DNA from 3 places in the Idiomarina sp. PL1-037 genome. Region 1 is predicted to be linked to each of the others. Evidence: predicted binding sites of a transcription regulator. Region 1 holds the regulator's gene; each other region holds the start of a gene.
What was found. Region 1 encodes ArgR, which controls arginine synthesis, uptake and breakdown. Its sites were predicted from a motif close to ANTGAATANNTATTCANT; they were not measured.

Region 1 (10,161 bases):
CGAGCTAAAAGACCTGGCATGCCTTGGCTTTAACTCAGACCTGGTTATGCAGTCGTTCTGTCACACCGCCGCTTATCCTAAGCCGGTTGACGTTGAAACTCAGCACACCTTACCTGACTTCATTATGAACCGTGGCGGCGTAAGTTTGCGTCCTGGCGACGGTATCATCCACAGCTGGTTAAACCGTATGTTGTTGCCAGATACTGTTGGTACTGGTGGTGACTCACACACGCGTTTCCCTCTGGGTATTTCATTCCCGGCAGGCTCTGGTCTGGTTGCCTTTGCTGCAGCTACCGGTGTTATGCCGCTGGACATGCCTGAATCTGTATTGGTCCGTTTCAAAGGCGAAATGCAGCCGGGTATTACTTTACGTGACCTGGTTCATGCCATTCCTGCGTTTGCTATCAAAGAAGGTCACCTGACCGTTGATAAGCGTGGCAAGAAAAACATTTTCTCAGGTCGTATCTTAGAAATTGAAGGTCTTGATCACTTAACTGTAGAGCAGGCCTTTGAATTGTCTGACGCTTCTGCAGAACGTTCAGCGGCTGGTTGTACTATCGACTTGTCTGAAGAGTCTGTTGCGGAGTACCTGCGTTCTAATATCACCATGCTGCGCTGGATGATAAACGAAGGCTACGGCGATGCGCGTACGCTGGAACGTCGTGCCCGTAAGATGGAAGAGTGGTTAGAAAACCCACAGCTGACCCGTGCAGATAAAGACGCTGACTACTCAACGGTTATCGAAATTGACCTGAACGAGATTAAAGAGCCTATCGTCTGTTGCCCGAATGACCCGGACGACGCGAAGTTCCTCAGCGAAGTTGCCGGCGACAACGTCGATGAAGTTTTCATTGGTTCGTGCATGACCAACATTGGTCACTTCCGTGCAGCAGGCAAATTGTTAGAGAAAAACTCTGACCCATTAAACACGCGTTTGTGGATTGCACCACCAACGAAAATGGATAAAACCCAGCTGGAAGCCGAAGGCTATTATGACATTTATGAGCGTAACGGCGTTCGTACGGAAATGCCGGGCTGTTCACTGTGTATGGGTAACCAGGCACGGGTAGAACCAGGCGCAACGGTATTGTCTACCTCAACGCGTAACTTCCCGAACCGCCTGGGTGATGGCGCAAACGTTTACCTGACTTCTGCAGAGCTTGCAGCTGTCGGTGCTATCGTTGGTCGCCTGCCAACTCCGGAAGAATACATGGAGTACGCACAGGACATCAATTCGATGGCTGGCGAAGTCTACAAATATCTGAACTTCGACCAGATGGATGCCTTCCGCGACGCAGAAAAAGCGGCCAAGGAAAACATCATCCCAACCATCAACGTGGCTTAATGATGGGGAATGGAAACATAATGACCGGTAACAGGAAGACGCCTGCAAGTACGTCCCTGTAAGGCTTGGCTGGCGCCATCCATGGCGCCAGACACTTCCTGTTACCGGCCACAATGTGTTTTCATTCCCATATAAGTTTACCTAAAACCGCTTCGGCGGTTTTTTTGTGCCTAATTTTCGGGTCGTTTCTTAATGGACTATACTTTAGTTTGTCTGGCAGGAGTTAATTATGCAGATAAAAACTATCCATCATATTAAGCAAAACACAGCATCACTAAATGCCGAAGAAGCTATTGCCACACTTAAGCTAATGAATCTAGCTGAGCGGGATATCCGAAACCAGAACTTGCTGTCTCTTAGTGAAGCAAAAGAAAGATTAGGGTGTGAGGTTGGAACAAAGAAGTTTGAGCCTTAAAAATAGGCTGATTTAGGCAGTGAATAATGAGTGCGCCGATGGTTATAAGGGCTTTTCAGGAGGTGTGCAGCGCCAAGGATGGCGCTGCTCAAACCCTACAGGGAAGTACTTGCGGGCGTCCTCCGGAAAAGCCCTTGTAACCTCAGCACTCATGGTTCAATGCCGTTATTTCTGCTCAGCAATCCAGTTGTTGATGTGCTGCTCGAGTACTTTCAGTGGTACGCTGCCGTTTTCCAGTACCGCATCGTGGAATTCACGAATATCGAACTTATTACCCAGCTGTTGCTCGGCTTCTGCACGCAAACGCTTAATGGTCAGTTCGCCCAGCTTGTACGAAAGGGCTTGTGCAGGCCAGGTAATGTAACGGTCAATTTCGGTTTTCACATTATGAAGTGACAACGCAGTATTATTGGCCATAAACTCCATTGCTCGCTCACGGCTCCAGCCTTTGGCATGCATACCGGTATCCACCACTAAGCGCGCCGCACGCCACATTTCGTAGCTTAAACGACCAAAGTTGCTGTAAGGGTCTTCATAGAAACCGGCTTCCAGACCCAGGTACTCAGAGTACAAACCCCAGCCTTCACCAAAAGCGGAAATATAAGTTTGCTGGCGGTATTCCGGTAAGTCTTTCAGTTCGTTCGCTATAGCGCTTTGTAAATGGTGTCCCGGTACTGCTTCGTGCAGAGTTAAGGCTTCCATCTGGTAAAGCGGACGGCGGTCCAGCGCGTAGGTATTTACCCAGTAGAATCCCGCGCGGTCATCCCGGCTTGAACCTGAATAACGGCCGGTTGTGTATTTGGGGGCGATCTCAGCAGGTACCGGTGCTATACCGTAAGGCTGGCGGGGTAAGGTTTTAAACAGTTTTGGAAGTTCACCGTCCATTTTCTTCGCTATCCAGGCGGCATACTCCAATAACTCTTCTGCAGTTTCCGGGTAAAACTGGTCATCTGTACGTAAAAAGTCGACAAACTCGTCAAAGTTACCGTCAAAACCGGTTTCCTCAATAACTTCCAGCATCTCGCCGCGAATACGAGCAACTTCCTGCAATCCAATTTCATGGATTTCGTCAGCGCTCATATCAAGCGTGGTGTAATGTTTAATTCTGTTCTGGTAGAAAGCATCGCCGTTTGGTAGCTCGCTGGCACCAACACTCTCACGAGAGTTCGGCAGATACTCTGTGACCATAAAGTTAAAGTAGTCGTCATACGCCGGCATAACTTGCTGATCAATAGCGGTTAACGCATCTTCTTTTAGCTGCTTCCACTGCTGGTCATTAATAAAACCCGGTTGATCAGAAAATGGCGAGAAATACACGCTTTGGTCGGCATCTTGTACAATGTAGGCCAGTATGCTTTCTTCAAAGCCAGCCATAGCAGCGGCTGGTTGCGTATAACCTTCCTCTATCGCTTTACGTAACCAATGCGTTTGTTGTTCCATATAACGTGGAATTGAACGCAGTTTCGCAATGTAATTTTGATAGTCCTCAGCTGAAGAGAACGAAGTGTACGATGGCATAAAAGCTAAAGAACTGTGGAAGCTTCCTTCTGCCGTTAATGGCATGTAGTGTGCTTTAAAACGATACTCATCCACTTTGTTTTTTAACGTATAATGGATCATCGCATGATTGATTTGGTCATCCCGGCTAAGCGCGTTAAGGTTAACGGCGTTAAGCTGTTCGAGCCACTTTGAGCGTTGTTGGTAGCGTTTTTCTAACGCTTCCGGTGACATATCGGTCAGCTCAGTATCGCTGGACTTATTCAGTTCTTCCCAGATAGTGTCAGCCAGTTGATGAAACTCAGCAGCAGCACTTTGTTGTTGTGTGCTGCTACGCTGGGTTTGGTTATCAGCTGTGGTGGTGCAGGCTGTAACGCCCAGCAAACCAAAAATAAGTATCAGATTACGCATGATTTTTCCTTGCGGTGTCATAACGAATACAGGCATTCTATAATGCCTCTTGCGCTAATTAATGTAAAAGCGAATAGAACGAACCCACAAAAATAACAGTTAAACGGGAGAATAGGGTGGATAAAGCTCAGTCAGGAGTCTACGCGGAACCTAATCTGCATGGTCTGACGTTGTTTTGTCACGTCATGAGCGACGACGTAGAAAGTTTACGTCGCAAGTTAGCTCGTTTTCCAGCTATTTTACGCGATCTTGACGCCCGTTTCTCTGAAGGCATGTTAACAGGCTTTGTTGGGATAGGGGCAGACTACTGGGATATTCTCTATCCCCATAAGCGACCGCTACACTTGCAGGCTTTTCCTGAGCTTAGCGATGGAGACCGTGAAGCACCTAGACACCCCTATGATCTTGTCATACAAATTCGCTGTGACCGTTTCGATGCTAACTATCTGGCCGGGCGCACGCTGATGGAATGGTTCGGCTACGACATTGAAGTGGCTGAACAAATCCGTTCCTTCCGTTATCTGGACGGCCGCGACTTAACCGGCTTTATAGATGCACCGGATAACCCGCGGGGGATGCGTAAGCGTAAAGTCGCGTTAGTTGACGTACAGGACGACGCCGACTTTGTCGACGGCAGCTACTTATTCGTGCAGAAGTTTCGGCATGACTTGCGTCGTTGGGACTATTTAGGCCCGGAAACGCAGGAGCAGTTAATGGGGCGTGAGAAAGTATCCGGTGAACGTCTATCAGAAGCCAAAATAGAAGGTGTCACTCACGCCGCGAAAAGTCGTTTAATTGACAGTAGCGAACAGCCCATCCCACTATTACGGCAGAATATGCCGTGGGGCGACTTGCGCGAACAGGGGCTTCTGGCCATGTATTTTAGCCATTCGCCTAAAAGGGTTGTCCAGTGGCTAAAGAACCGTTATTACGCCGACGAACAAGGGGCTTACGACCCCTTACTTGATTACTCACAAGCCGTATCCAGCTCCGGTTTTTTTGTTCCTTCAATGCGCTTTATGGAAGCGAACAAAGAAGTTGCCGAAGACATAGTGGACTATGAAGAGGGCAGCACCGCCTGATTTGCGAACAGCTCACGTACTTTTCGCAGAGTGAATTCAATATCAGCCACTTTAAGCGGTGCAATAAAAATCGTGTCGTCGCCGGCAATAGTGCCTAGCACGCCTTCTTTTTTACCGACGGAATCCAGCAACCGGGCAATTAACTGGGCAGCCCCCGGACTTGTGCGAATAATGACCATTACATCATTATGCTGAATATCCAGTACAAGCTGGCTTAATGGCGCCCGGGTGGAAGGCACGGCTAAATCAGGTGGTAAACAGTAAACCATTTCCTGCTTTGCATTGCGGGTACGAACCGCTCCTTGCTTACTCAACATGCGCGACACTTTAGACTGACTAATGTTATCAAAGCCCTCGGCTTTCAAGGCATTAACAATTTCTCCCTGCGAGCCGTACCGCTCTTCGCGGAGCAAGGTTTTAAAAGCTTCGAGTAACGTGTCCTGCACCATTTGAGTGTCAAATTCCTATGCTGTTTCCATGCTATAATTATGGACAGTGTACTGCATAAAGATGCGCTATTCGAGTGCTGAATATGTATCGGGCAAAGTTGTATTTTTACTGATATAAGAGTACAGTTTTGCCCCAAATCCTGCATTTTTAAGCAGTTTAAATTGACCAACAAAAACGGAGTCTGAGATGAAAGTAGCCGTATTAGGTGCGGCCGGTGGTATCGGCCAGGCATTGTCATTGCTTCTGAAAACCCAATTACCAGCAGGTTCAGAATTGTCGTTGTATGACGTTGCGCCAGTAGTTCCAGGTGTGGCGGTTGACTTAAGTCATATCCCTACCGACGTGAAAGTAACAGGCTTCGGTAAAGACGACTTAGCATCAGCATTAGTGGGCAGCGACATTGTATTAATTCCTGCCGGCGTACCACGTAAGCCAGGTATGGATCGCTCTGACCTGTTCAACATGAACGCAGGCATCGTTAAAAACTTAGTACAGGGCGTAGCAGACAACTGCCCTGACGCCTGCGTTGGTATCATTACGAACCCAGTAAACACCACCGTTCCAATCGCTGCTGAAGTACTGAAGCAAGCGGGTTGCTACGACAAGCGTAAGCTGTTCGGTGTTACCACACTTGACGTTATTCGTTCAGAAGCCTTTGTAGGCGAACTGCGTGGTCTGAACCCAGAAAACGTAGAAGTTCCGGTAATTGGCGGTCACAGTGGTACAACTATTCTGCCATTGCTGTCTCAGGTGGAAGGCGTTGAGTTCACTGAACAAGAAATCAAAGACTTAACTCACCGTATCCAGAATGCCGGTACTGAAGTTGTCGAAGCTAAAGCTGGCGGCGGTTCAGCAACCCTGTCTATGGGTCAGGCAGCAGCACGCTTTGCCCTGTCACTGCTGAAAGGCCTACAAGGTCAGGACACTATTGAATGCACCTACGTAGAAGGCCCTGGCGACAACGCTAAGTTCTTCGCACAGCCAGTACGCTTAGGCAAAAATGGCGCCGAAGAAATTCTGTCTTACGGCAAGCTAAGTGAATTCGAACAAAAATGCATGGACGACATGCTAGATGGACTGAAAGGCGACATCCAAACTGGCATCGACTTCGCCAGCTAAGCTGAAAAAACTTTCAGTAATCCGCTTTTGAAAATATTGGGGCGGCTATTACAGGAGACGCTACAAGCTCATCCATGAGCGCTCGACGAAGGCCGTCCCTGGCCTTCGACGCTCCTGTAATAGCCGCCCCAACATTTCCACGCTATTTGCTGAAAGTTATCTCAGCACTTTCTCCAGATAATCCTGCAACGGCTTTTCGCCAATATTGACCTTCCCCAATATTTTTCCAGCTAGACGTACGCTCAAATATTCCAATTGATACACAGCGTTAGTTTTTTAATTATCAGGCTAGAAGATGCTTAAAAGGGGCAGGCTGTTGGATTGCGAGCGTTACGAGTGTTGAAGATTTCTCTGGCGGAGTGTAGAAGGCCATGGATGGCGATGCTAAATGGAAATGCCTAAAGCGGGAAGGGTTCTGTTTCGGAGGTGTGTAGCGCCATGGATGGCGCTACACAAGCCCTACAGGGATGTATTCACGGGCGTCCTCCGAAACAGAACCCGATCCCCCCAAGGCATTTCCTTCCTCTAAGCTACCCGGTCGACTGCCAGGTGGGTTAGAGTGAGCAGGGCTTGTTTGTAGTCGGAGTCCGGCAGTTCGCTTAGGGACTCGCGCGCTTGTTCGGCGGCTTCTAAAGCTTTGTCGCGAGTGTATTGCAATGCACCGGTGCGCTCCATTGCAGTTAGCACGGTTTGTAAGTGCTCACGTCCGTCACCTTGTTCAATGGCTTCGCGAATCAGCTTTTGTTCTACTTCGTTGCCGTGCCACATGGCGTACAATAACGGCAGTGTCGGCTTACCTTCTGCTAGGTCATCACCGGCGTTTTTGCCCATCGATTCGCTGTCCGCGGTGTAATCCAGTAGGTCGTCCACCAACTGAAATGCGGTACCCAAATAACGACCGTAATCGGCCAGTTGCTGCGTTACTTTTTCGTTTTGTGCGGTTAATACGCCGGCCAGCTCTGTTGCAGCTTCAAACAGCTTGGCGGTTTTACCGTAAATGACATTAAAGTAACTGGCTTCTGAGGTATCGGGGTCGTTACAGTTCATTAACTGCAGCACTTCACCTTCAGAAATAACGTTGGTGGCATCCGCTAAAATACGCAGTATCCGCAGGGAGTCTAAGTCGACCATTAACTGAAAAGCGCGGGTATAAAGGAAGTCACCAACCAGAACGCTGGCCTCATTACCAAACACTGCGTTGGCGGTTTTACGTCCGCGGCGCAGTTCCGACTCATCGACGACATCGTCGTGCAGCAGGGTCGCGGTATGAATAAACTCGATAATTGTCGCAAGTTTGCGGTGATCGTTACCTTCATAACCCAGGGCCCGGCAAGCTAATATGGCAAGCAGTGGGCGTAAGCGTTTACCACCACTGTTGACAATGTAAAGGCCTAACTGGTTAATTAGGGCAACATCCGATTGAAGTTGTTCACCTATTAAAGCATTAACGCCAAGCATATCGTCTTTGGCTAATGCGTTAATGGACTGCATATCGATCATAGATATCTGTTTATTTACAAAATTTAACGGAAAACAGATGGTACACTATTTATAGCGGAGCGGAAACTCAATCCGCGTTAAGCGGCGCTGCTTTTAAGTTCAAATTAAGGGTTGCGATCGATGGCGGGATTACGTACAATTCGCGCCCTGATTTGAATTTGGATGCCCAATAGGGTTGTGGAGAATAATATGTACGCAGTATTCCAAAGTGGCGGTAAGCAGCACCGTGTGTCTGAAGGCCAAATCGTCCGCCTGGAAAAACTGGAAGCAGCTACCGGTGATGTAGTTGAATTCGACCAGGTTTTGATGGTTTCAGACGGCAGCGATGTAAACATCGGTGCTCCGTTCGTATCCGGTGGTAAAGTGAAAGCGGAAGTGATTGATCACGGTCGTGGCGATAAAGTTAAAATCGTTAAGTTCCGTCGTCGTAAGCATTCTCGCCGTCAACAAGGCCATCGTCAGTGGTTCACGGAAGTGAAAATCACTGGTATCAACAGCTAATTAAGGGGTAACGACATGGCACATAAAAAGGCTGGTGGTTCTACTAAAAACGGTCGCGACTCAGAGAGTAAACGTCTCGGTGTTAAGCGCTTCGGTGGTGAGTCTGTATTAGCAGGCAACATCCTGGTTCGCCAACGTGGTACTAAGTTCCATGCTGGAAGTAACGTTGGCATTGGTAAAGACCACACATTGTTTGCAACCTCAGAGGGCAAAGTGTCTTTTGAAGTGAAGGGCAGCAAAAACCGTAAATATGTGAGTGTTATTACTGATTAATAACGCGAACATAAACTGAAAAGTTTCGGTTCTGAAAGCCCTGCCTTACGGCGGGGCTTTTTCATATGTGCTAGAATTTTGCACAGTATTCGACAAGTGATAAGTAGCAGATTGCGATGAAATTCGTTGATGAAGTAGAAATCCGCGTAGACGCGGGTGACGGTGGTAATGGTTGTATCAGTTTCCGTCGCGAAAAATATATTCCCAAAGGCGGCCCTGACGGCGGCGATGGTGGCGACGGCGGTGACGTTTATCTGCAGGCAGATGAAAACCTGAATACCCTTATCGACTATCGTTTTGAACGTTTTCATAAAGCTGAGCGCGGTAAAAACGGTATGGGTAAAAACTGTACGGGCAGACGTGGTAACGACATAGTGCTGCCAGTTCCTCCAGGTACCCGGGCTACCGATATCGATACAGGCGAAGTTCTTGGCGATTTGACGAAACACGGTCAGCGTTTGATGGTGGCCAAAGGTGGTTTCCATGGTCTGGGTAATACACGTTTCAAAAGCAGTATAAACCGCGCTCCAAGACAAAAAACCGACGGCACTCCTGGTGAGGTACGCCCGCTAAAGCTGGAACTGATGTTGCTGGCTGATGTGGGGTTGCTGGGTATGCCTAATGCCGGTAAATCGACTTTTATTCGTTCGGTTTCCGCTGCACGACCTAAAGTAGCCGACTATCCATTTACGACTCTGATACCAAACCTGGGTGTTGTGCGTCCCGCGCCGCATCAAAGTTTTGTTATTGCCGATATTCCGGGCCTTATTGAAGGCGCGGCTGAAGGCGCAGGACTTGGCATACAATTCCTGAAACACTTAGAGCGTTGTGGCTTATTGTTGCACCTGGTCGATTTAGCACCGTTTGATGAAACCGACCCTGCTGAGCAGGCGCGCATTATCATCAATGAACTGGAAAAATACAGTCCTAAGCTGGCAGAAAAGCCACGCTGGCTGGTCATCAATAAAGTCGACTTGTTACTGGATGAAGAAGTTCAGGAAAAAGTTGATGAACTGGTTAAAGCATTAGATTGGGACGGTCCGGTATTCCAAATTGCTGCGCTGGAAGGGCGAGGCAGTGATGCGCTTTGTCGTGAAGTTATGTCCTATCTGGAAACCTTGCCTGCGCCTGATACAGAAAAGCAGGAAGAGGCTGATCCCGTCGAGTTTATGTGGGACACCTATCACGAAGAAGTTATGGAAGAAGAACTGGACGATGAAGATGACGACGATGATGATGATCACGACGTCGAAGTCATTTATCAGAAGTAGCCTGACGTAAACGTCAGGCTAAGCATTAAGGGTATCGCCGAATGAAAATATCACTCGTGGTGGCTATGGCCGATAACCGGGTTATCGGAAAAGACAACAAAATGCCATGGCACCTGCCGGACGAGCTGCAATATTTCAAAAAAATTACCTTGGGTAAGCCAATTGTTATGGGACGCAGAACTTTCGAATCAATTGGTCGTCCTTTGCCCGGTCGTAAGAATATCGTTCTAAGCCGTCGAACGGATCGTTCGGAAAATCAGGACAGCCCTGTGGTTTGGGTGTCAGGGGTGCAACAGG
Region 2 (10,161 bases), 460 kb from region 1:
TTATGAACAAATGAGTACAATTAAACTGACTGTAAAACCGCAGTTGTAACAAGGTGACCGATGAAAAATATATTAATTAAAAGCATTTTACTCTTTGTTGCGCTAACTGCTTTTGCGCGAGCAGGAGTATTGGAAATCGTCATCACGGAAGGTATTGATACGGCAAGGCCGATTGCGGTGGTGCCGTTCGAGTGGAAAGGTGAAGGAAAGGCACCAAACGAGCTGACCGATGTTATTGCTGCAGATCTTATGCGCAGCGGTAAATTTAATCCGATTCCAGCAAGTGCAATGCCACAACGGCCGACTGCCGATGATGAGATAGATTACTCAGCTTGGGCTAAGATGGGCGTCGAAGCCATTTTAGTCGGTTCAATAGAACCGTATTCCGTTGACCGCTATATGGTTAAATTTGAAGTTATTGATGTACTCCGGGGACAAATTACCGGTGGTAACTCTCAAATGCTGCGCAATGGCGAGCTGGTGCAGAGTAATGACCATATCCTAGATTCCCGATCTAGTGTTATTGATGGTGATCAATTCCGCTCTTACGCACATCGAATTTCAGACGTGGCCTATGAAGCATTAACTGGCGAACGTGGTGCTTTCATGACCAAAATCGCTTATGTCACGGTAAATCATGATGACCGCTACCCCTATAAACTGGCTGTAGCTGATTATGACGGCGCAAACGAGAAGATATTGCTGCGTTCGCCCGAGCCATTGATGTCTCCGGCCTGGTCCCCAGATGGTAATAAACTGGCCTATGTTAGTTTCGAGAATAAAACGGCAGAAATATTCATGCAGGATATTTATACTACCCGGCGTGAGAAACTGACATCGTTTCCCGGGATAAACGGTAACCCCGTTTTCTCGCCAGATGGCGAAAAGTTAGCTATGGTCTTATCTAAGGATGGGAATCCTGAACTTTATGTGTTTGATATTAAAACTAAGGACTTGCAACGTGTTACTCGTAATCGTACGATTGATACAGAGCCTAACTGGACACCAGATGGTGAATCTTTAGTGTTTACCTCAGAAAGAGGTGGCAGACCGCAACTATATAGCGTAAATTTATCGTCAGGTCAGGTTCGTCGGTTAACCTTTGAGGGTGAGCAGAATTTGGGCGGTACTATATTGCCGTCTGGCGAAGATATGATTTTAGTGAACCGAACACGTGGCAATTATCATATCGCGAAGCAAGAGTTTCCACGTGGAAATATGCAGGTTTTAACGAAAACGTCTTTAGATGAGTCACCAAGTGTGGCACCAAATGGCAGCATGGTTATTTACAGTACAACGCATAATAACAAACAAGTACTGGCTTTGGTTTCTATCGATGGGCGTTTTAAAGCACGATTACCGGCAACCGATGGTGAAGTTAAGTCACCGACTTGGTCGCCATTTATGTAAAACAAAAGCCTGAATGGTTGAATTGTTCGATAAAAACGATAAGGACGAAAAGGATGCAGCTTAATAAACTTTTAAAAGCTCTGGCAATCGTTGTACCAATGGCGACTCTGGCCGCTTGTAGCTCAAACCAGGAAACTGATTCAGGTATGGGCGCAGGTCAGGAAACCAATCAACAAGCTGAGCAAGACTCTGGTGTCGAAGTTGGTGCAGCAGAACGCGCACAAACGATGGAAGAAGAACGTCAGCAAAAAATGGAAGCGTTACGTAAAGAACACATCGTTTACTTCGCTTTTGATACATCTAATGTGCAGTCAGAGTACACGGAAATGTTGTCAGCGCATGCTGATTACTTAGTCAAAAATCCGTCTGTGAAAGTTGTTGTCGAAGGTCATACCGACGAGCGCGGTACGCCTGAGTACAACATCGCGTTAGGCGAACGACGTGCTAAGGCAGTTGAGAGCTATTTGCACAACTTGGGTGTTCAGGATTCTCAAACCTCGACTGTTTCATATGGCGAAGAAAAGCCAATGGTAAATGAGTCAAACGAACGCGCATACGCGAAAAACCGTCGCGCTGTTTTAGTTTACTAATTTAAAAGTAACGGATAGTAATGAGAAAAACGCTGTTAGCTGTATGTTTGTGTGTGCCTGGGGTTGTTATGGCCCAGGCTCCTGTTTCTGGACTGTCGTCTTCAGGTGACGTTGAGCAACGACTAGAGCAGATCGAGCGCATGCTCGAAGCGCGCTCCAGTGCTCAGCTTGAAATGCTTAATCAGTTAGGTTCTTTGCAGCAAAATGTTGCTGAATTAAGAGGCATAACGGAAGAGCATGAATACCGTCTGGAGCAATTGTTGGAACGCCAGCGCGAACTGTATCAGGAAATTGATCGTCGTTTCAGTAATTTGAAGTCGAGCAATAACCAGAGTGAAAGTGCAGGCGATGGTTACAATGATCTGGAGCAGGTACCGACACAAACAGACAATAGCAGCTATTCTCCAAACCTTAGCGAGAATGATGCTTATGACAAAGCGATAGCTTTAGTTCTTGAGGATAAGCGTTACGATGAAGCTATACCCGCATTTCAGTCTTTTCTGAAGAACTTTCCAAATTCAACATACTCTCCTAATGCCCATTACTGGCTAGGTCAGTTGTTTTTTGCTAAACGACAATACGATCAGGCAAAGCAACAGTTTGAAACTGTCGTTAATGACTACCCAGACAGTAATAAACGTGGCGATTGTTTATTAAAGCTTGGTGTTATCGCCAGTGAGCAAGATAAATCAGCAGATGCAAAAGCTTATTACGAGCAAGTGATCGAAGAATACCCGGAAAGTACCGAATCTAATTTGGCAAAACAACGCTTAAATAAATAACAACTGAGCAACATGTGTTCGTGAATTAAGCAATCGAACAGTTTTTTTCAATTTTCAGTTGCATACGCGCACTATTTCAGTAAACTATGCCGCCGTTGCCAAGCAGAAACGGGCAACATTATTGGCGTTTGGGTTGTTAGCTCAGTTGGTAGAGCAGTTGACTTTTAATCAATTGGTCGCAGGTTCGAATCCTGCACAACCCACCACGTCGCCAATGAAAATATTTACCAGAATTTGGGTTGTTAGCTCAGTTGGTAGAGCAGTTGACTTTTAATCAATTGGTCGCAGGTTCGAATCCTGCACAACCCACCACTTCACTGAATACCTCATTAAAAAACACTTATCCATACCGATGAATTAAGAGTGATACGGACTTAGCTATAAGCATCCCTTGAATTCAGCTATAATAGCCCTCACTTACTGAGAACACTTAGAAAACAAGCCGTAGTATCATGACCGAGATTCAAACTCTGGATAGCCTTGATTATACTTTTCCTCCAAAACCTAAACCTTTAAGTGCGGAAGAAAAGTCTGAAACCATTAATCGCATTAAGCAGCTTCTGATTGATGAAGACGCTGTATTGGTGGCGCACTACTACACAGACCCTGATATTCAGGCATTAGCTGAGGAAACCGGTGGCTGTGTGGCCGATTCTTTAGAAATGGCTCGTTTTGGGCGAGATCACCCGGCAAAGAAACTGATTGTAGCTGGTGTCCGTTTCATGGGTGAGACAGCAAAAATTCTTACGCCTCACAAACAAGTACTGATGCCGACATTAAAGGCCGAGTGTTCTCTTGACCTTGGCTGTCCACCGGAAAAATTTGCTGAGTTTTGTGATCAACATCCTGACCGGACCGTTGTTGTTTACGCTAACACTTCGGCAGCGGTAAAAGCTCGTGCAGACTGGGTAGTGACATCCAGTATGGCGCTTGAGCTTGTCGATCATCTGGATTCCAAAGGAGAAAAAATTCTTTGGGCACCGGATAAGCATTTAGGCGGCTATATCGCACGGGAAACCGGTGCAGATATGCTGCTGTGGCAGGGTGCTTGTGTCGTGCATGATGAGTTTAAAGCGAAAGCTCTGCAGGATATGAAAAAGCTTCATCCTGAGGCCGCTATTCTCGTGCACCCTGAGTCGCCGGAGAATATTGTGGCGATGGCGGATGCTGTTGGCTCTACTTCGCAGCTTATTAAGGCGAGTCAGGAATTACCGAATGAGACTTTCATAGTAGCAACCGATAAAGGCATTTTTTATAAAATGCAGCAGTTGCAGCCGAATAAGACCTTTATTGAAGCCCCAACCGCGGGTAATGGTGCAACGTGTCGCAGTTGTGCACATTGTCCCTGGATGGCAATGAACGGCTTAAAAGCGATAGAAGAGGCGTTAACGGATGGTGGAGCAACACATGAGATTCATGTCGATGAAGCTCTGGGTCAAAAAGCCATGGTGCCGTTAGACCGAATGCTGGAATTTTCAGCTAGCTTAAAATAATTTAAAGGCTCCTTCGGGAGCCTTTTTACTATTGGTCCATAAAACATATTTATAACAATAATAACTTCAGTGCCTACCGAAGTGAATTTCTGCATGCTAATCTAACTTTATTGAATAATTATTCGAGTGGTGTAAGCATGGGACTTTATGATCCAGCTGATGTCCGTGATAACTGCGGTTTTGGCCTTATCGCTGATATTAATGGCGAAGCTCAGCAAGGTTTAATTTCTACCGCAGTAAAAGCGTTGGATCGTATGCAACATCGTGGTGGTATTGGCGCCGATGGTAAAACCGGAGATGGCTGTGGGCTGCTACTGCAAATACCCGAACAGTTTTTCCGCCATTACGCAGAAACCCAAGGCTGGCAGCTAAGCAAGAAGTTTGCTGTCGGTATGATATTTTTTAGCGGCGACAAGGATAAGCGTGAGTCTGCCCGCCATCTTATTGAGCAAGAGCTTCAAAGAGAGACTTTAGCGGTCACTGGCTGGCGTAAAGTTCCGGTTAACAACCAAGTACTGGGTGAAGGCGCTAAATCGTCTGAGCCGGTTATTGAGCAGGTTCTGGTGTCGGCTCCGCCGGGCTGGCGTAAAAAAGATCTAGAAAGACGCTTGTATATGGCCCGAAGGCGCATCGAAAAGCGGATGCCTAATCAGGATGAGCTTTATATTTCGTCGTTGTCGAGTCTGGTCTTAGTCTATAAAGGCCTGATGATGGCAGCTGACTTGCCGGCTTATTACATCGACTTAGCCGATGCCGAAATGAAAACCTCTATTTGTGTCTTCCATCAACGCTTCTCTACCAATACAGAACCGCGCTGGCCGCTGGCTCAGCCTTTCCGGTTCCTTGCTCACAACGGTGAAATTAATACTGTACGTGGAAATCGTCAGTGGACACAGGCAAGAGCTTATAAATTTCAGACGCCCTTATTGCCGGATCTACAAGACGCAAAGCCACTGGTGGGCCTGTCAGGCTCCGATTCTGCGTCGTTAGACAATATGCTGGAGCTATTACTGGCTGGCGGCATGGATTTATTCCGGGCAATGCGTTTGCTGATTCCACCGGCATGGCAGGGCGATGCCACTATGTCGGACGAAATGCGCGCCTTTTACGAGTTTAACTCCCTGCATATGGAGCCCTGGGATGGGCCTGCCGGCGTTGTCATGAGCAATGGCCGACATGTGGCCTGCAGTCTGGATAGAAATGGTCTGCGTCCGGCGCGATATGTTCTGACCCGTTCGGGTATTCTGACCATTGCTTCAGAAGTGGGTATCTGGGATTACGACGAGCAGGAAGTGATTGAAAAAGGTCGCTTAGGACCGGGACAAATGATGGCGGTGGATACCTATACCGGCAAAATTTGGTATAACGACCAAATTGAAGAAGAACTCAAGCAGCGTCACCCCTATAAACAATGGCTGGAACAGCACCGTCGTCACTTAATACCGTTTGAGCGTAGCCACGCTGACAAGCTGGGTAAGCGTTTGTATGACGACAAGACCATGCTGGTTTTTCATAAAGCGTATTTGTACTCCGAAGAAGAAATCCAGCAAATTATCAGTGTTCTGGCCAAAGATGGTCAGGAAGCTGTGGGTTCTATGGGCGACGATACACCCACTGCGGTGCTCTCAAAGCAGCCGCGTTTGCTTTACGACTATTTCCGCCAGCAGTTTGCGCAGGTGACCAACCCGGCCATTGACCCGATTCGTGAAAGCCATGTCATGTCGCTTTCCACTATTATCGGGCGTGAGCATAACGTATTTAACGAAGCATCGGGCGATGCCGATCGGGTGGTATTTGAATCTCCTATCCTGATGTACACCGATTTAAAACAGCTACGTGAACTGGACGAACAACATTACCGTGCAACCACTTTATCGCTTGGTTTTAAACCGAAGCAGCAAAACCTGCAACAAGCCATCGATAGCCTGGTTGAACAGGCAAAAGCCGCGGTTAAGGATGAACAAACGGTTATTCTGGTTCTCAGTGACAGAGATTTACAGCGGGAACAGCTGACGATACCGGCAGCCATGGCTGTTGGGGCGGTGCAACAAGTGCTGGTGAATAATGATCTTCGCTGTGATTCAAACATTATTATTGAAACCGCCTCCGCGCGTGATCCGCACCATATGGCAGTATTAATAGGTTTAGGCGCCACTGCGGTTTATCCGTACCTTGCGTATGAGACCGTGGAACAACTGGTGGCCAGGGGCAAAGTCACACTGGACATAAAGGAGGCGTTGCTCAACTACCGTAAAGGCCTGAATAAAGGCTTACTGAAAATACTCTCGAAAATGGGTATTGCGACAGTGGCGGGGTACCGGGGATCCTCCTTGTTTGAGGCGGTTGGGCTAAACGAAGATGTGCGTCGTCTTTGCTTTGAAAACGTGCCAGCACGCATTGATGGTACTGGGTTTGACGATATACAGCAGGATCTTCAGCAAAGCTTCCACCGTGCCTGGTTAACACGAAAAAAACTGGCTCAGGGCGGCTTGCTAAAATATGTGCACGGCGGGGAGTATCACGCTTACAACCCGGATGTTGTGACTTCACTGCAACGAGCGGTAGCAACAGGCGAGCAGCGAGATTACGACGTTTACGCTAAGTTCGTTAATGAGAGGCCGGTGACTCACCTGCGTGATTTGCTCAGCATTAAATTGCCTGAAAAAGCAAAAATTAAAAAAGAAAAGGTAGAAGCTAAAGAGCTTCTTTTTCAGCGTTTTGATACGGCGGCTATGTCGATAGGTGCGTTAAGCGCTGAAGCTCATGAAGCCTTAGCTATTGCCATGAATACTATTGGCGGGCACTCAAATTCTGGTGAAGGCGGGGAAGATCCGAAGCGTTTTAACAACGCAAAAAATTCGCGAATTAAGCAAGTGGCCTCGGGACGCTTTGGTGTTACGCCGCATTATCTGGTTAATGCTGATGTTATACAGATAAAAGTTGCGCAGGGGGCCAAACCCGGCGAGGGTGGCCAGCTGCCCGGCGAAAAAGTCACTGCAGAAATTGCCCAGCTGCGTTACGCCGTTGCTGGAACTACCTTGATATCCCCGCCGCCTCATCACGACATTTATTCCATTGAAGACTTAGCCCAGCTGATTTTTGATTTAAAACAGGTGAACCCGAAAGCCTTAGTTTCAGTCAAGCTGGTTTCTACGCCTGGTATTGGCACCATTGCTACGGGGGTTGCTAAAGCGTACGCCGATTTAATTACTGTGTCCGGCTACGACGGCGGAACCGGTGCCAGCCCCATGACTTCGGTCAAGTATGCGGGCTCACCGTGGGAGCTTGGTCTGGTTGAGGTGCATGAAGCCTTGGTCGCCAATAACTTGCGTCATAAAATTCGGTTGCAGGTCGATGGCGGCTTAAAAACCGGTATGGATATTGTGAAGGCGGCTATTTTAGGCGCTGAGAGCTTCGGCTTTGGCACAGCCCCTATGATTGCTCTGGGGTGTAAATATTTACGCATTTGCCATTTGAACAACTGCGCAACCGGCGTAGCTACTCAGGATGAAACTCTGCGCCGTGAACATTTCTCCGGCTTGCCGGAACGCGTGGTGAAACTGTTTGAGTTTATGGCGGAAGAGGTGCGTGACATTCTCGCCCAATTGGGGCTGGAGAAGTTAACCGACGCTATTGGCCGGGTTGACCTACTGGAACGGCTGACTGGTGAAACCAAACGCCAGCAGCAGTTACAGTTAAATGCCTTGCTGCAGTCCGCAGGAGTGCGTTCAGAGCATTCTTTGTATTGCACCGAGAAGAACCCGCCGTTTGATCAGGGCAAGCTGAACCAGCGATTACTGGAGTTGTGCAAAGAGTCTATCGATAAGCGCAGCGGAGGTCATTGGTCCTTGGCTATTCGTAACGATGACCGTTCGGTTGCTGCAAGTGTATCGGGTTACATTGCCAGTCAGCATGGAAACCAGGGAATGGCGGTTGCGCCAATTACCTTAGGTTTTATTGGTACCGCAGGACAAAGCTTTGGTGCATGGAATGCCGGTGGCTTAAAGCTACACCTGACCGGAGACGCCAACGACTACGTCGGGAAAGGTATGGCCGGTGGTGAAATTACCATTAAGCCACCAGCAGGCTGTCGTTATAACACGCACGAAGCCGTTATTATGGGGAATACCTGTCTGTACGGCGCGACTGGCGGCAAGCTTTATGCTGCCGGTTGTACCGGCGAGCGTTTCGCGGTTCGTAACTCCGGCGCTACAGCTGTGGTAGAGGGCATTGGTGACCATGGCTGTGAATATATGACAGGCGGAATTGTGGTGGTACTGGGTGACTGCGGCATCAATTTTGGTGCGGGCATGACCGGCGGTTTTGCTTATTTAAGAGACAGCGACGGTGATTTGCACCGTCGGCTTAACCACGAATTGGTTGAAGCCGTAGCAGTGGATACCCCGATTATTCAGGAGCACTTGCGCGGTTTAATTCATGAGCATCACGAAGCAACGGGAAGTCACTACTCGCGCGAGTTGCTAAACAACTTCGAGCAAATAGTGGACAGCTTTTATATCGTCAAACCAAAAGCGGCAGATGTGAAAGAGCTTTTAGGGCATCGGGCGCGGTCAACCGCAGAATTACGTGTGCAGGTGATGTAATGAACAAGAATATTTATCAATTTTTGGACGTGCAGCGCATTGATCCGCCGAAGCGTTCGGTTGAAGAGCGTCGCATCGAGTTTAAAGAAATTTATGATCCAATGCCCGATGTACAGCTAAAAGGTCAGGCTGACCGTTGTCTGGATTGCGGTAACCCTTATTGTGAGTGGCAGTGTCCGGTTCACAATTATATTCCTCAGTGGCTGGAGCTGGCCAACGAAGGGCGGGTTATTGAAGCCGCTGAGCTTATGCATAAAACCAACAGCCTGCCTGAGGTTTGTGGCCGGGTCTGTCCGCAGGATCGTCTGTGTGAAGGTGCCTGTACACTGAATGACGGTTTCGGCGCAGTAACTATTGGCAGTATTGAAAAACAAATGGTCGATGAAGCTTTTAAACAGGGCTGGCGGCCAGACTTAAGTGGTGTGACTCAACGTCAGGAACGGGTTGCTGTGATAGGGGCCGGGCCTGCCGGGCTGGCCTGCGCTGATGTGCTCGCCCGCAATGGTGTCAAAGCTGTAGTGTATGATCGCTACCCGGAAATTGGCGGACTGCTGACTTACGGCATTCCGCCATTTAAGCTGGACAAAGAGGTAATGACTTTACGTCGTGAAATATTCACTGACATGGGCATTGAGTTTAAGCTGGGTGTCGAAGTGGGTAAAGACATCAGTTTTGCTGAACTGGAAGCCAGTTACGATGCGGTATTTTTAGCGTTAGGAACCTACAAAGCGCTGGATGGAAAATTAAAAGGTCTGGATACCGACGGGGTTTATCCTGCTTTGCCGTTTCTGATTGGTAATACGCAAAAACTCATGGCTCATGAACCAATGTCTCAGTATCCGCTGATTGATGTGAAAGACGAGACGGTGGTTGTACTTGGCGGTGGCGATACCGCGATGGACTGCGTCAGAACCTCAATACGACAAGGAGCGAAGTCAGTGGTCTGTGCTTATCGTCGGGATGAAGGCAATATGCCCGGGTCACGCAAAGAAGTGCAAAACGCTCGTGAAGAGGGAGTTTCTTTCGAGTTTAATCTGCAACCGCTGGAAGTGATTACGGACAATTCCGGTAAGGTTAGCGGCGTGAAAATGGTACGCACTGAGCTTGGCCCAGCTGATGAAGACGGTCGCCGGCGTCCACAGCCTGTGCCGGACTCAGAATTCGTTATGCCGGCCACAGCAGTCATTATTGCCTTTGGCTATCAACCTAACCCGCCGGAATGGTTACAACAGCACAAAGTGGCGCTAAGCGACTGGGGCACCGTGCTGGCTACTGGCGATAC
Region 3 (10,161 bases), 790 kb from region 1:
CTACCATGTCGGTTTCCGATGGGCTAACACCGTCACCTTCTTCAAGAACCTCATACTGAAGACCCGAGTCAGTTGATTGCACACCCTCTTTTTTCGCGTTTTCCGCTAAATAGGCTTTCCCTTCTTCAGCAGCTTTTTTACCTAAAACGTTCTGACGATGTTCCATGACCTCTTCGCGCATAGCGTTCAGAATTTTTTCAGCTTCTTCTTCACCCAGTTGAGGATCACCTTTAACCGCATCGACAAAGCCGGCAATAACAATGTCACGTTCCAGCATATAGTCCGCTTCTTCCTGACGATCCAGGTTACGCGCAATGAACCCACCAACAGAAGAGCCTAACGCGTAAGCCTGCTTATCTTTGTCTGTTTTTAATTCCGTATCATTAGCCGGAAATTTTTCTTGCGAGCAGGCCGTCAGTGCCAGCGCGATGGCTGAAATAGCTAACGGCTTTATCAGTTGTTTCATCGTTTTCTCCAATTATCGTCTTGCATCCTTTCGGACTATGCCATAATAGTGTTATCTAACAGAACCATACTACACAACCACAAGGAACTTGCCTATGCCTTTTCTCAAGCTGTGCGGTGCGTTTATTTTGCTGGTTGTACTCACCGGTTGCCAACCTGCACCGGAAAAGATCAATAAAACAATTCACGCTGACAACGGTACCTACGCCGCTGATATTTCGGACGACGGGAACTTTAGTCTGGTCTCTACAGACGAAGCTGGCTTGCTGTTGTGGCCTCGTTATGCCACCAATGCAAAGTACCAATGGCAGCATAATGAAAACGCCGTCTCTCAAATAATCGACGTAGATATTAGCGCCGACGGAGAAGTCGCGGTTGCCGCATCGCGTAAAGAGTTTTCCATGTGGGATATTAATAGCGGTGAAAACCTGGGTTTCTGGAAAATAGGCTCAGGGGGTATACAGAAGCTGGTCGTCAGTAAAAAAGGCGGAACTGTGGTACTGGGTAAGCGAGACGGCACGCAAGTTGCTTTTAATCCTGCCTCAGGACGGCGTATTGAATTTTATGGCCATACCGAAAACATTAATGCTCTCGATATTTCTCCCAACGGTTTTTATGTGCTCAGTGGTTCTAATGATCATTCAGCCATACTATGGGATACCCGCAGCGGGCAAATTGTGCACCGTTGGCCTCTTGATGGGCGGATCACACAGGTTGCTTTGCACCCTGATGGCCATTTTGCGTTTATCTCAGATGCAATCGATAATGCCATTATCCGTTCGCTACCAAAGGGTGAAGTTGTTTCAAAACTTAAGTTCATAGAACGCCATAAAATTTTTAGTGCGGCGCGCTTTAGTGCCTCTGGTGATTACCTCATTACCGGATCGCCCTCGCGTCAAATTGCAATCTGGGACACCTCGACCGGAGAAGAGCTCACGCACTGGCGAGTTGATTTACGCGACGGAGGTCATCCGAGCAACGCTTCCATATTGGCCGTCGTGTTTGATGAAAAACAACAACAGGTCATTAGCGAGAGTTCTGCGGGTCTCGCTGAGTGGTGGAGTATTGATTTAACAGGTATTAAAGAATGACAGTAGAAAAAATAGAAGCGCAATTAACTAACCTTGAAATGCAATTAACCTTTCAGGAAGACACCATTGATTCATTGAATAAACGGGTTACTGAGCAAACTCAGCAAATGAGTGAAATGCAAAAACAAATTCGCTGGTTAGGAAAGCGGCTGAAACAAATGCAGGAGAATCAGTCGACTGACTCAGATCCGGCAGATGAACCACCCCCTCCTCATTATTAAAGCGTTGGGTTTACCTTGACCTTAGTAAATCAGGTCAGTATAACAACTGTTCTTATTTAGTTTGCGAGAATGTTATGTCATCAAAGCACCCGATTATTGCCGTTACCGGTTCATCAGGAGCAGGAACAACTACCACAGGACAAGCCGTACGCCATATCTTTCGTTCGTTAGATGTGAGTGCAGCATTTGTAGAAGGTGACAGCTTTCATCGCTACTCCCGCCCTGAAATGGACTTGGCTATTCGCAAAGCTCAGGAACAGGGTCGTCATATCAGTTATTTTGGTGCCGAAGCCAATGACTTTGACCGGTTAGAATCCTTATTCCGTTCTTATTCACAAACCGGCAACGGCAAAGTGCGTCGCTATTTACACAGCTTTGATGATGCCGTGCCTTATAACCAAATGCCCGGGACTTTTACGCCCTGGGAAGAGCTCCCTGAAAATACCGATGCGCTTTTCTATGAAGGCCTGCATGGCGGTGTTTGCGGTGACGGGTACGATGTCACTCAGTATGTCGATTTATTAATCGGCATGGTGCCTATTGTTAACCTTGAGTGGATCCAGAAGTTGATTCGCGATACATCAGAGCGGGGCCATTCACGTGAAGCGGTTACCACCAGCATTATTCGTGGCATGGAAGATTACATTCACCATATTGTTCCCCAGTTTTCGCGTACTCATATCAACTTCCAGCGAGTGCCTACGGTTGATACGTCCAACCCTTTCAGTGCCAAGGATATTCCGTCACTGGACGAGAGCTTTGTTGTTATTCGTTTTCGGGGTATTAAGAATGTCGACTTCCCCTATTACCTGCAGATGATAGACGGCTCTTTCATGTCGCGTACCAGTACCCTGGTTGTGCCCGGCGGGAAAATGGCCTTAGCCATGGAGCTTATTCTGACACCGCTGATAGAACAAATTATGGAAAGGAAAAACCAGGTTCGCCGACAGGTTGACTGGATATCAAGTAAATAAGTAACTACTCACTAACTAACCATCTACTGTGAAAGTTGGCACCTTTATCCTGAGCGAGAGTTTTGCACAAGACGGGTAACAGATGCTCGCTGTCCTGCACCACGCCATAAGGCGGATTGATCCAGAGAAAGCCACAGCCGTGAAGCCCTTTACGCTCATCATTGGTGCGTATATTCAGTTCCATAATCAGAGTCTTAGGCAGACCTGGCAAAGCACCAACATCACGGTGAAAAGCAGCCGTTTTCAACTCATCTTTAATGGGGTACCAAACCGCAAAGCTACCGCTTTGCCAGCGTTTTAAGCCCTGTTCCAACGCGCTGACCACATCGTCAAACTCCGTGGTGTTTTCAAAAGGCGGGTCAATAAGTACCAACCCACGCTTTTCAGCAGGGGGCAGTTGCGCACGCACAGCCTGATAACCGTCCATGGGAGCCAGTATTTGCACTTGTTTGTGCCGACCCAAAGGGGTGTTTTTAAGGGTCTCTGCGTCTTCTTTATGCAGTTCACAAACAACTAACCGGTCATTTTCGCGTAAAAATTCAGAGGTTATGACTGGTGAACCAGGGTAATACCTAAGCTTACCTTGCTCTTCGTTTAATTGACGCACGGTGTTTAAATAAGCGCCGGCTAAGGGTTCTTCGGCTGAGTATTGAGCAAAACGGACAATACCCTGTTCGGCTTCGGCAGTTCTTACGGCCTGATCACCTTGCAAATCGTAGTAACCGATACCACCGTGAGTATCGAGTACAAAGTAGGGCTTACTCTTTTGCTGAAAATACTCCAGCGCTCGCGCCAGAAGCAAATGCTTAAAAACATCGGCAAAATTGCCGGCATGAAAAATGTGTCGATAATTCAAAGATCAGTCGTCTTGTTGAGGAGGTTCAATACGGTAACTGTGGGTAATATTAACCGACGCTTCCAGCATTTTAGCCACCGAACAGTACTTATCGGCTGACAGTTTCACCGCACGCTCTACGTGCTTTTCGTTAATATCCGTGCCCACAATCACGAACTCCAGATGAATGTCAGTAAAAACCTTTGGTACTGAATCGGCACGGGTTCCTGACAACTCACAATAGCAGCGCTGAAGGTTCTGCTTAGCTTTTTGCAATATACTGACCACGTCAACAGACGCGCAGCTTCCTGCGGACATGAGTACCATTTCCATAGGACTCGGGGCTTTGCCGGGGTTGTCACCATCCATGACCACTTGATGACCACTACCTGAGGTAGCCACAAAAGTCATGCCGTCTAACCAGGCAACCTTTGCATTCATGCTATTTGCTGACATTGAATATCCTTGCTGAAATCGATAAAAGACTACAGTCGGTAACTTTGCAGGCGCTCATCGAAAAGGTTTTTTACCAGACCAACAAACTCATTAATGAAGGCTTCCTGCTGCGGAGTCGGGTGTGTATCCAAAACTTTGGATAACACTTCTTCCAAATCGTAAACAATAGCATCCGTTTCCCGGACAATATTCAGCCGCAAAGCTTCATCGAGCTCGTTCTGCTCAAACACTGCCATCATGCTTTCTGACAAACGCTCTTCCATAAAGTCACGCAAAGTATAGTCTGCAGTTTTTGCGCTGCTACTTTGCTCAGTGAAGACCGGTAACTGACCTGTCAGGTACTGGATTAGCTCAATGTATCCGTCTGTTTCAACTATCATCTGTTTCTCTTTGTCTCGCGGCCAGGCAACCCATACGTTGCCTAGCCACTAAGCTAGCACAGATTGCGATTAAAATTTAAGCCCTGGAGCTAAACTCTCAGGTAAGCTCATGCTGTCAGCTTCCACAGAGGCAACCGGGTACGCGCAATAGTCCGCCGCATAATACGCACTAGCACGGTGATTACCGCTTGCGCCAATGCCTCCAAAAGGTGCGGCACTGCTGGCACCAGTAATCGGCTTATTCCAATTCACAATACCTGCACGAATGTGTTTAAAGAAGTAACGATAGGTTTGCTCATCATCACACAAAACACCAGCAGACAGACCATAACGCGTATTGTTCGCTTCTTTGATAGCCGCATCAATATCTTTAAAACGATACACTTTCAATAATGGTCCAAAATGCTCGTCGTCCGGTAAATTTTCAACTCCGGTTACATCCACAATACCCGGAGTGACAAACCCTTTCTTCGAGTCAGCCTGCTTCATACGAACTAATGACTTAGCTCCTTTATGCAACAGCTCATTCTGTGCATCGACCATTTCGCCCGCAGCTTTAGCAGAAATCATAGCCCCCATGAATGGCTGTGGATCAGCTTCGTAATCGTCGACCAGAATATTTTCAGTGACTTCAATGAGACGTTCCAGTACAGCACGGCCTTGCTCAGAATCTTCGATAAACAAGCGACGTGCGCAAGTGCAGCGCTGACCAGAAGTGATGAAAGCCGAGTGCACGATATTGTGTACCGCTGCATCAATATCAGCCACATTCGTCACCAACAATGGGTTGTTACCGCCCATTTCCAGTGCCAGAATCTTATCAGGACGACCGCCAAATTGTTTGTGTAACAAATGCCCAGTGTTTGATGAGCCGGTGAAATACAGACCATCAATTTGTGGGTGTGCTGACAATGCCTTACCCGTGTCAACTTCGCCCTGAACCAGGTTAAGAACCCCCGCCGGGATGCCTGCTTTTTCCCATAACTTAACGGTTTCCTGGGCCACCATAGGAGTCAGTTCGCTTGGTTTGAATACCACGGTATTACCCGCAATAAGCGCCGGAACAATGTGACCGTTAGGCAGATGCCCCGGAAAGTTATAAGGGCCATAAACAGCGACCACGCCGTGCGGCTTGTGGCGAATAAAGGCTTTTGCGCCCGGCATATCGTTTTCAACCGTACCGGTGCGTTCATGGTAGGCTCGTTCTGAAATCGCCACCTTACCCATCATAGCGCCAACTTCGGTACGTGTTTCCCAAACCGGTTTGCCAGTTTCTTTAGCCATAGTGCGAGCCAGATGCTCTTTATTTTCGTCCAGTAACTCTGAAAATTTCTTACAAATAGCTAGGCGCTCTTCCACGCTGCGACCGGACCAATCCGGAAATGCCGCCCGTGCTGCCAGAATGGCCTTTTCAACCTGAGGTTCACTGGCAGCTTCGCCACTCCAGATAACTTCGTTTCGTGCCGGATCAATCGATTTGAACAGCTGACCTTCACCAGCTTCCCAACAACCATCAATAAATTGAATACTGTTCGTCATACAAATACTCCTGCTTAGAGTGCAACAATGCGGGCTTCATCGCCGCTTTCTAAATGCATTGCCTGGGCTTGTTCTGTCGTCAATACGAGTTCGTCTGCACCTGCCGGTAAAGACAGTTTGGTCGCACGGAAGTTCTTCAGTTGCGTATTGCAGACAATATGAGGAATGCCTTCATCTTCCGCTTTAGATTCGCTTACCGTTACCGTCACTAAACGACTGTTACGGACACTGTTAAGATTACACACTTCAGCTTCAACCGTTGGCCCTGCATCAAATATATCGACGAACCCGCGAAAACGAAAGCCTTCGGATTCCAGCAGTTTCAGTGCCGGCCGGGTATTGTCGTGAACTTTACCGACAACCGCCTGTGCTTCTTTACTCAACAAATTAGTATAAATAGGGAAGCGTGGCATCAGTTCAGAAATAAAGACTTTATCGCCAATGCCACTTAAGTAGTCGGCTTTAGGAAAGTCCATTGAGAAAAAGTTCTCTTCCAGCCAATTCCAGAATGGCGAATCACCATTTTCATCTGAAACACCACGCATTTCGGCTATTACCCAGTCGCTGAAACGCTGTTTAAATTGCGCTAAAAACAGCATACGGAAACGTGACAATGTACGTCCGTTCATATTGTGCCGGTAAGGTTCACGCAAGAACAGTGTGCATAGCTCGGAAACACCGGTGTAGTCATTACACAAGGTTAAGGTTTCCAGTGCATTATAAATATTGAGCTTCTCTGAATGATGCACAACTTTACCTAAACGGTAATGCCAGAAGGCTTCATTCAAACCCACCGCGGCTTCAATACCACTGACACCTGCAATAGTACCGGTTTCGGTATCTTCCATAACAAACAGATAGCTTTCATCGCCCGGTGTTTCAACGGTATCTTTAGCGAATGCTTTTTGCGCCGCGTTAATGCGGCGCTCCAGCAGCGACTGGTCTACCGGTAAAGAAGTAAAACCATGACCGGACTCAATCGCACACTGGTATAACGCTTCGTAATCTGACGGCTTAATGGGTCTGATTAGCAACATAAAACAGCCTCAGTTATTGACCAACGACCTGGGCAACGGCTTTTTCAAAGCGCTGCAGGCCTTCTTTAATGTCTTCTTCAGAAATAACCAGCGACGGGGTAAAGCGCACCACATTAGCACCGGCAATCAGTACCATAACGCCATGCTCCTGGCCGGCCAGCAAGAAGTCGCGCGCACGCCCTTCGTACTCTTCATTCATTGCCGCACCAAGCAATAAGCCCTGACCGCGAATTTCGCTGAACACGTTATATTTTTCATTAATTGCTGTTAGTTGCTCTTTGAACCACTGCTCACGTTGCTTCACGCCGTCCAGCGTTTCTTTCGTATTTACAACATCAAATACCGCTTCTGATACCGCGCAGGCCAGTGGATTACCGCCATATGTACTGCCGTGTGTACCCGGTTTAAGGTGCTCAGCAATTTCCGTCGTTGTTAGCATAGCGCCAATAGGAAAACCGCCGCCCAATGCTTTTGCTGAAGTCAGAATGTCCGGCGTCACGCCCAGCTGCTCGTACGCATAAAGGCTACCGGTACGACCAAAACCTGTTTGTACTTCGTCAAAAATCAATAACGCGTCGTTTTCGTTACACAGCTCACGTACCGCTTTAACAAACTCTACGTCTGGAGTAACTACACCGCCTTCACCTTGCAATGGTTCCATCATTACAGCGCAAGTTTTGTCGGAAATCAGTTCTTTTAGCGCGTCAATATTGTTGTAGTCCACATGCTCAATCGCACCAGGTTTTGGGCCAAAGCCGTCAGAGTAAGCTGGCTGACCACCCACGGTTACGGTAAAGAAGGTACGCCCATGGAAGCCTTTAGTGAAAGCAATAATTTGTTGCTTATGCTCGCCATGCTTTTCAATTGCCCAGCGACGTGCCAGCTTTAATGCTGCTTCGTTAGCTTCAGCACCAGAGTTAGCGTAGTAAACACGATCGGCAAAGGTGGCTTCAGTTAATTTCTTCGCCAGGCGAATTGCCGGTTCGTTAGTAAAAACATTACTTAAATGCCACAGCTTCTGGCTCTGCTCCTGCAGGGCAGACACCATCGCCGGATGGCAATGACCAAGACAGTTCACAGCGATGCCGCCGGCAAAGTCGACATACTCGCGACCTTCCTGATCCCAAACACGAGCACCTTCTCCTTTAACGGGAACCATTGATGCCGGGTTATAGTTCGGAACCATTACATCATTAAACATTTCACGGTTTACTGTCTTATTGTCTGTCATTACTCTCGTCCTTATCGCCTTAGCGAGTTAACAAAGGTGTCAACAAATTCATCTCTAAAAGTAGCCCGCTATTATGCCAAAATTTGTGCAGTTTGTCTGTGATAATTCAGTTATAAATCCCTAAAACCGAGGGTTTACGCTTTTCTTGCATAAGATACGAATAGTTATGCTAATGCATGCTGAAACGATGAATCTTTAGTCATTATTTTTTAGGCCAGAAAAAATGAACCTACTGAGTTAACATTTAACTACGCAGAATTACATTGATTTTTAACTCGCGTTAATTTAGCCTGAATTATTGAATAAATGTTCGGCTGGAAAAGACGTTATGGAAAATCAGACTCCGCCCCTGAACGCCTCATCTCAACCCCACTTAAAGCTGACCTACTTACGCCCGGGCGACGTAATTGATGTTGAGTTTTCTTCGGCGACCAAGGTACGCACCAAGCTTCAGGTTGTGGGCTTTGACACCGGTAACTATTTATTGTTGAAGCAGCCTAACCCGCGCACTGATGGCAGCTACGCCGATGTTTTATATGAAGGTAACCCGGTTATTGTTCGCTTGGTTTTAGAGGGAGAAGCGGGTGAATGCCTGGCTTTTAAAACAAAGATCCGGGCCGTCTCTAATATTCCTTTCCGGTTGCTGTATCTGGATTATCCGAAACAAATAGAGAATCGCGCATTGCGGGCACAACGGCGTGTACGAACTCATATTCCAGTTGATGTTACTGCTGATGGCACTCAGACCAAAAACAAAAAGAAGTTAGCCAGTGGCGTTATTGTCGATATTTCTTCTGCCGGTTGCCAAATTGTGTTTAAGGCGCAGAGCCAGACGGGTAATGTCACTCACATGAATATAAAGATCAGTATAGGTTCAGGTTCTCAGAGAGATCCTCTGACTCTTTCAGGTCAAATTATGAACCAACGCAAAGACTATGGAATGATAAGTGTTGGCGTGCGCTTCACTGACGAGGAAGCGCATATCAATAAGGTATTCGATCATTTATTAATCGACACCGAGTTTGAATGTTGAAGCTTCTATTCAGGCACCACAATTGGCGGGCGTTTTAAACTCACATTGTGCAAACGAGCGACAGTTTCTGACTTTATTGAATGCTTGTTTAACAGGTGTTTACCCTCTTCCAGACTGGCAAGGTCTACTTCCCGCAGCATTCTGAATTCGCAATAAGCATTGGCCTGAGCTAACGCTTCAGCATATTCAGATTCATATCCTTGCTCTTTCGTTTTACTTTGTGTAAAAGCTAGTAAGTGTTCGCTTACCGGAACTCGCTTTAATCCCCAGCCTTCAGCAACCAGGTAACTTACGTCCTTATCCTTTTCCAACATTAAATCGCGCAGAAAGCGTTCATCCGGAGTCAAGTTGACAATAGTATTGTGACGCTCTGGTGACTTATCGTTAACACTTTGCATAGCGAATTCGCGCTGTACCTCATCAAATAAACGCAAATACAGCTTGGTTAAGGCAATTTTTCCCAGCTCATGGAACATACCAATGGTATAAGCTAAAACCGGATCTCGCAGGTTACGCTCTACCGCAATATTGTGCGCGGCAATAGCCGTACCCAGCGAATGCTCCCAAATTTTCCGGCGGAATAAGGTGAACGGTTGCGTAGCCGGCGGCAACCAGTTTTGCATAATGTAGGCAGGGGCTAGCAGGCGCAAATTTTCGGTACCCACGAAGCTCATGGCCACCCGCAGATTATCAATTTTTACCTGCTTATTCCGGTCAATAAATGGTGGTTGATTGACCGTACGGATTAGTCCCGTATGGAACCAGTCCATGCCTTGCACAACAGACTCAATCCGGCGCATAGACGCGGCTTTCATGCTAAGCGTATCGAGTAATTCAGGTAGTTTCTCAGGCAGTGGGATCAAGCGCTCGCTGATGTAGTCGCCATCTTCTATGGCTTT

Region 2: gltB (glutamate synthase large subunit) is a predicted target of ArgR. The motif match lies at 4,385-4,402, and genes of this name have one in related genera.
Region 3: U0358_RS11945 (aspartate aminotransferase family protein) is a predicted target of ArgR. The motif match lies at 8,416-8,433, and genes of this name have one in related genera.

The regions. Positions count from the first base shown of each region.
Region 1 covers NZ_CP139873.1:518,397-528,557, forward strand. The annotation lists gene acnB (bifunctional aconitate hydratase 2/2-methylisocitrate dehydratase) at 1-1,345, shown strand, start outside; gene U0358_RS02460 (hypothetical protein) at 1,575-1,760, shown strand; gene U0358_RS02465 (DUF885 domain-containing protein) at 1,926-3,668, opposite strand; gene U0358_RS02470 (Dyp-type peroxidase) at 3,785-4,750, shown strand; gene argR (transcriptional regulator ArgR) at 4,726-5,199, opposite strand; gene mdh (malate dehydrogenase) at 5,387-6,319, shown strand; gene ispB (octaprenyl diphosphate synthase) at 6,845-7,816, opposite strand; gene rplU (50S ribosomal protein L21) at 8,009-8,320, shown strand; gene rpmA (50S ribosomal protein L27) at 8,336-8,593, shown strand; gene cgtA (Obg family GTPase CgtA) at 8,710-9,864, shown strand; gene folA (type 3 dihydrofolate reductase) at 9,906-10,161, shown strand, end outside.
Region 2 covers NZ_CP139873.1:978,861-989,021, forward strand. The annotation lists gene tolA (cell envelope integrity protein TolA) at 1-49, shown strand, start outside; gene tolB (Tol-Pal system beta propeller repeat protein TolB) at 61-1,410, shown strand; gene pal (peptidoglycan-associated lipoprotein Pal) at 1,464-2,000, shown strand; gene ybgF (tol-pal system protein YbgF) at 2,021-2,782, shown strand; tRNA gene U0358_RS04495 (tRNA-Lys) at 2,913-2,988, shown strand; tRNA gene U0358_RS04500 (tRNA-Lys) at 3,019-3,094, shown strand; gene nadA (quinolinate synthase NadA) at 3,235-4,275, shown strand; gene gltB (glutamate synthase large subunit) at 4,413-8,879, shown strand; gene U0358_RS04515 (glutamate synthase small subunit GltD family protein) at 8,879-10,161, shown strand, end outside.
Region 3 covers NZ_CP139873.1:2,531,584-2,541,744, forward strand. The annotation lists gene fkpA (FKBP-type peptidyl-prolyl cis-trans isomerase) at 1-466, opposite strand, end outside; gene U0358_RS11905 (WD40 repeat domain-containing protein) at 561-1,556, shown strand; gene U0358_RS11910 (SlyX family protein) at 1,553-1,777, shown strand; gene U0358_RS11915 (phosphoribulokinase) at 1,852-2,751, shown strand; gene U0358_RS11920 (23S rRNA (adenine(2030)-N(6))-methyltransferase RlmJ) at 2,756-3,607, opposite strand; gene U0358_RS11925 (OsmC family protein) at 3,611-4,042, opposite strand; gene U0358_RS11930 (DUF3802 family protein) at 4,072-4,422, opposite strand; gene astD (succinylglutamate-semialdehyde dehydrogenase) at 4,492-5,961, opposite strand; gene astA (arginine N-succinyltransferase) at 5,976-6,998, opposite strand; gene U0358_RS11945 (aspartate aminotransferase family protein) at 7,012-8,229, opposite strand; gene U0358_RS11950 (flagellar brake protein) at 8,558-9,262, shown strand; gene U0358_RS11955 (HDOD domain-containing protein) at 9,268-10,161, opposite strand, start outside.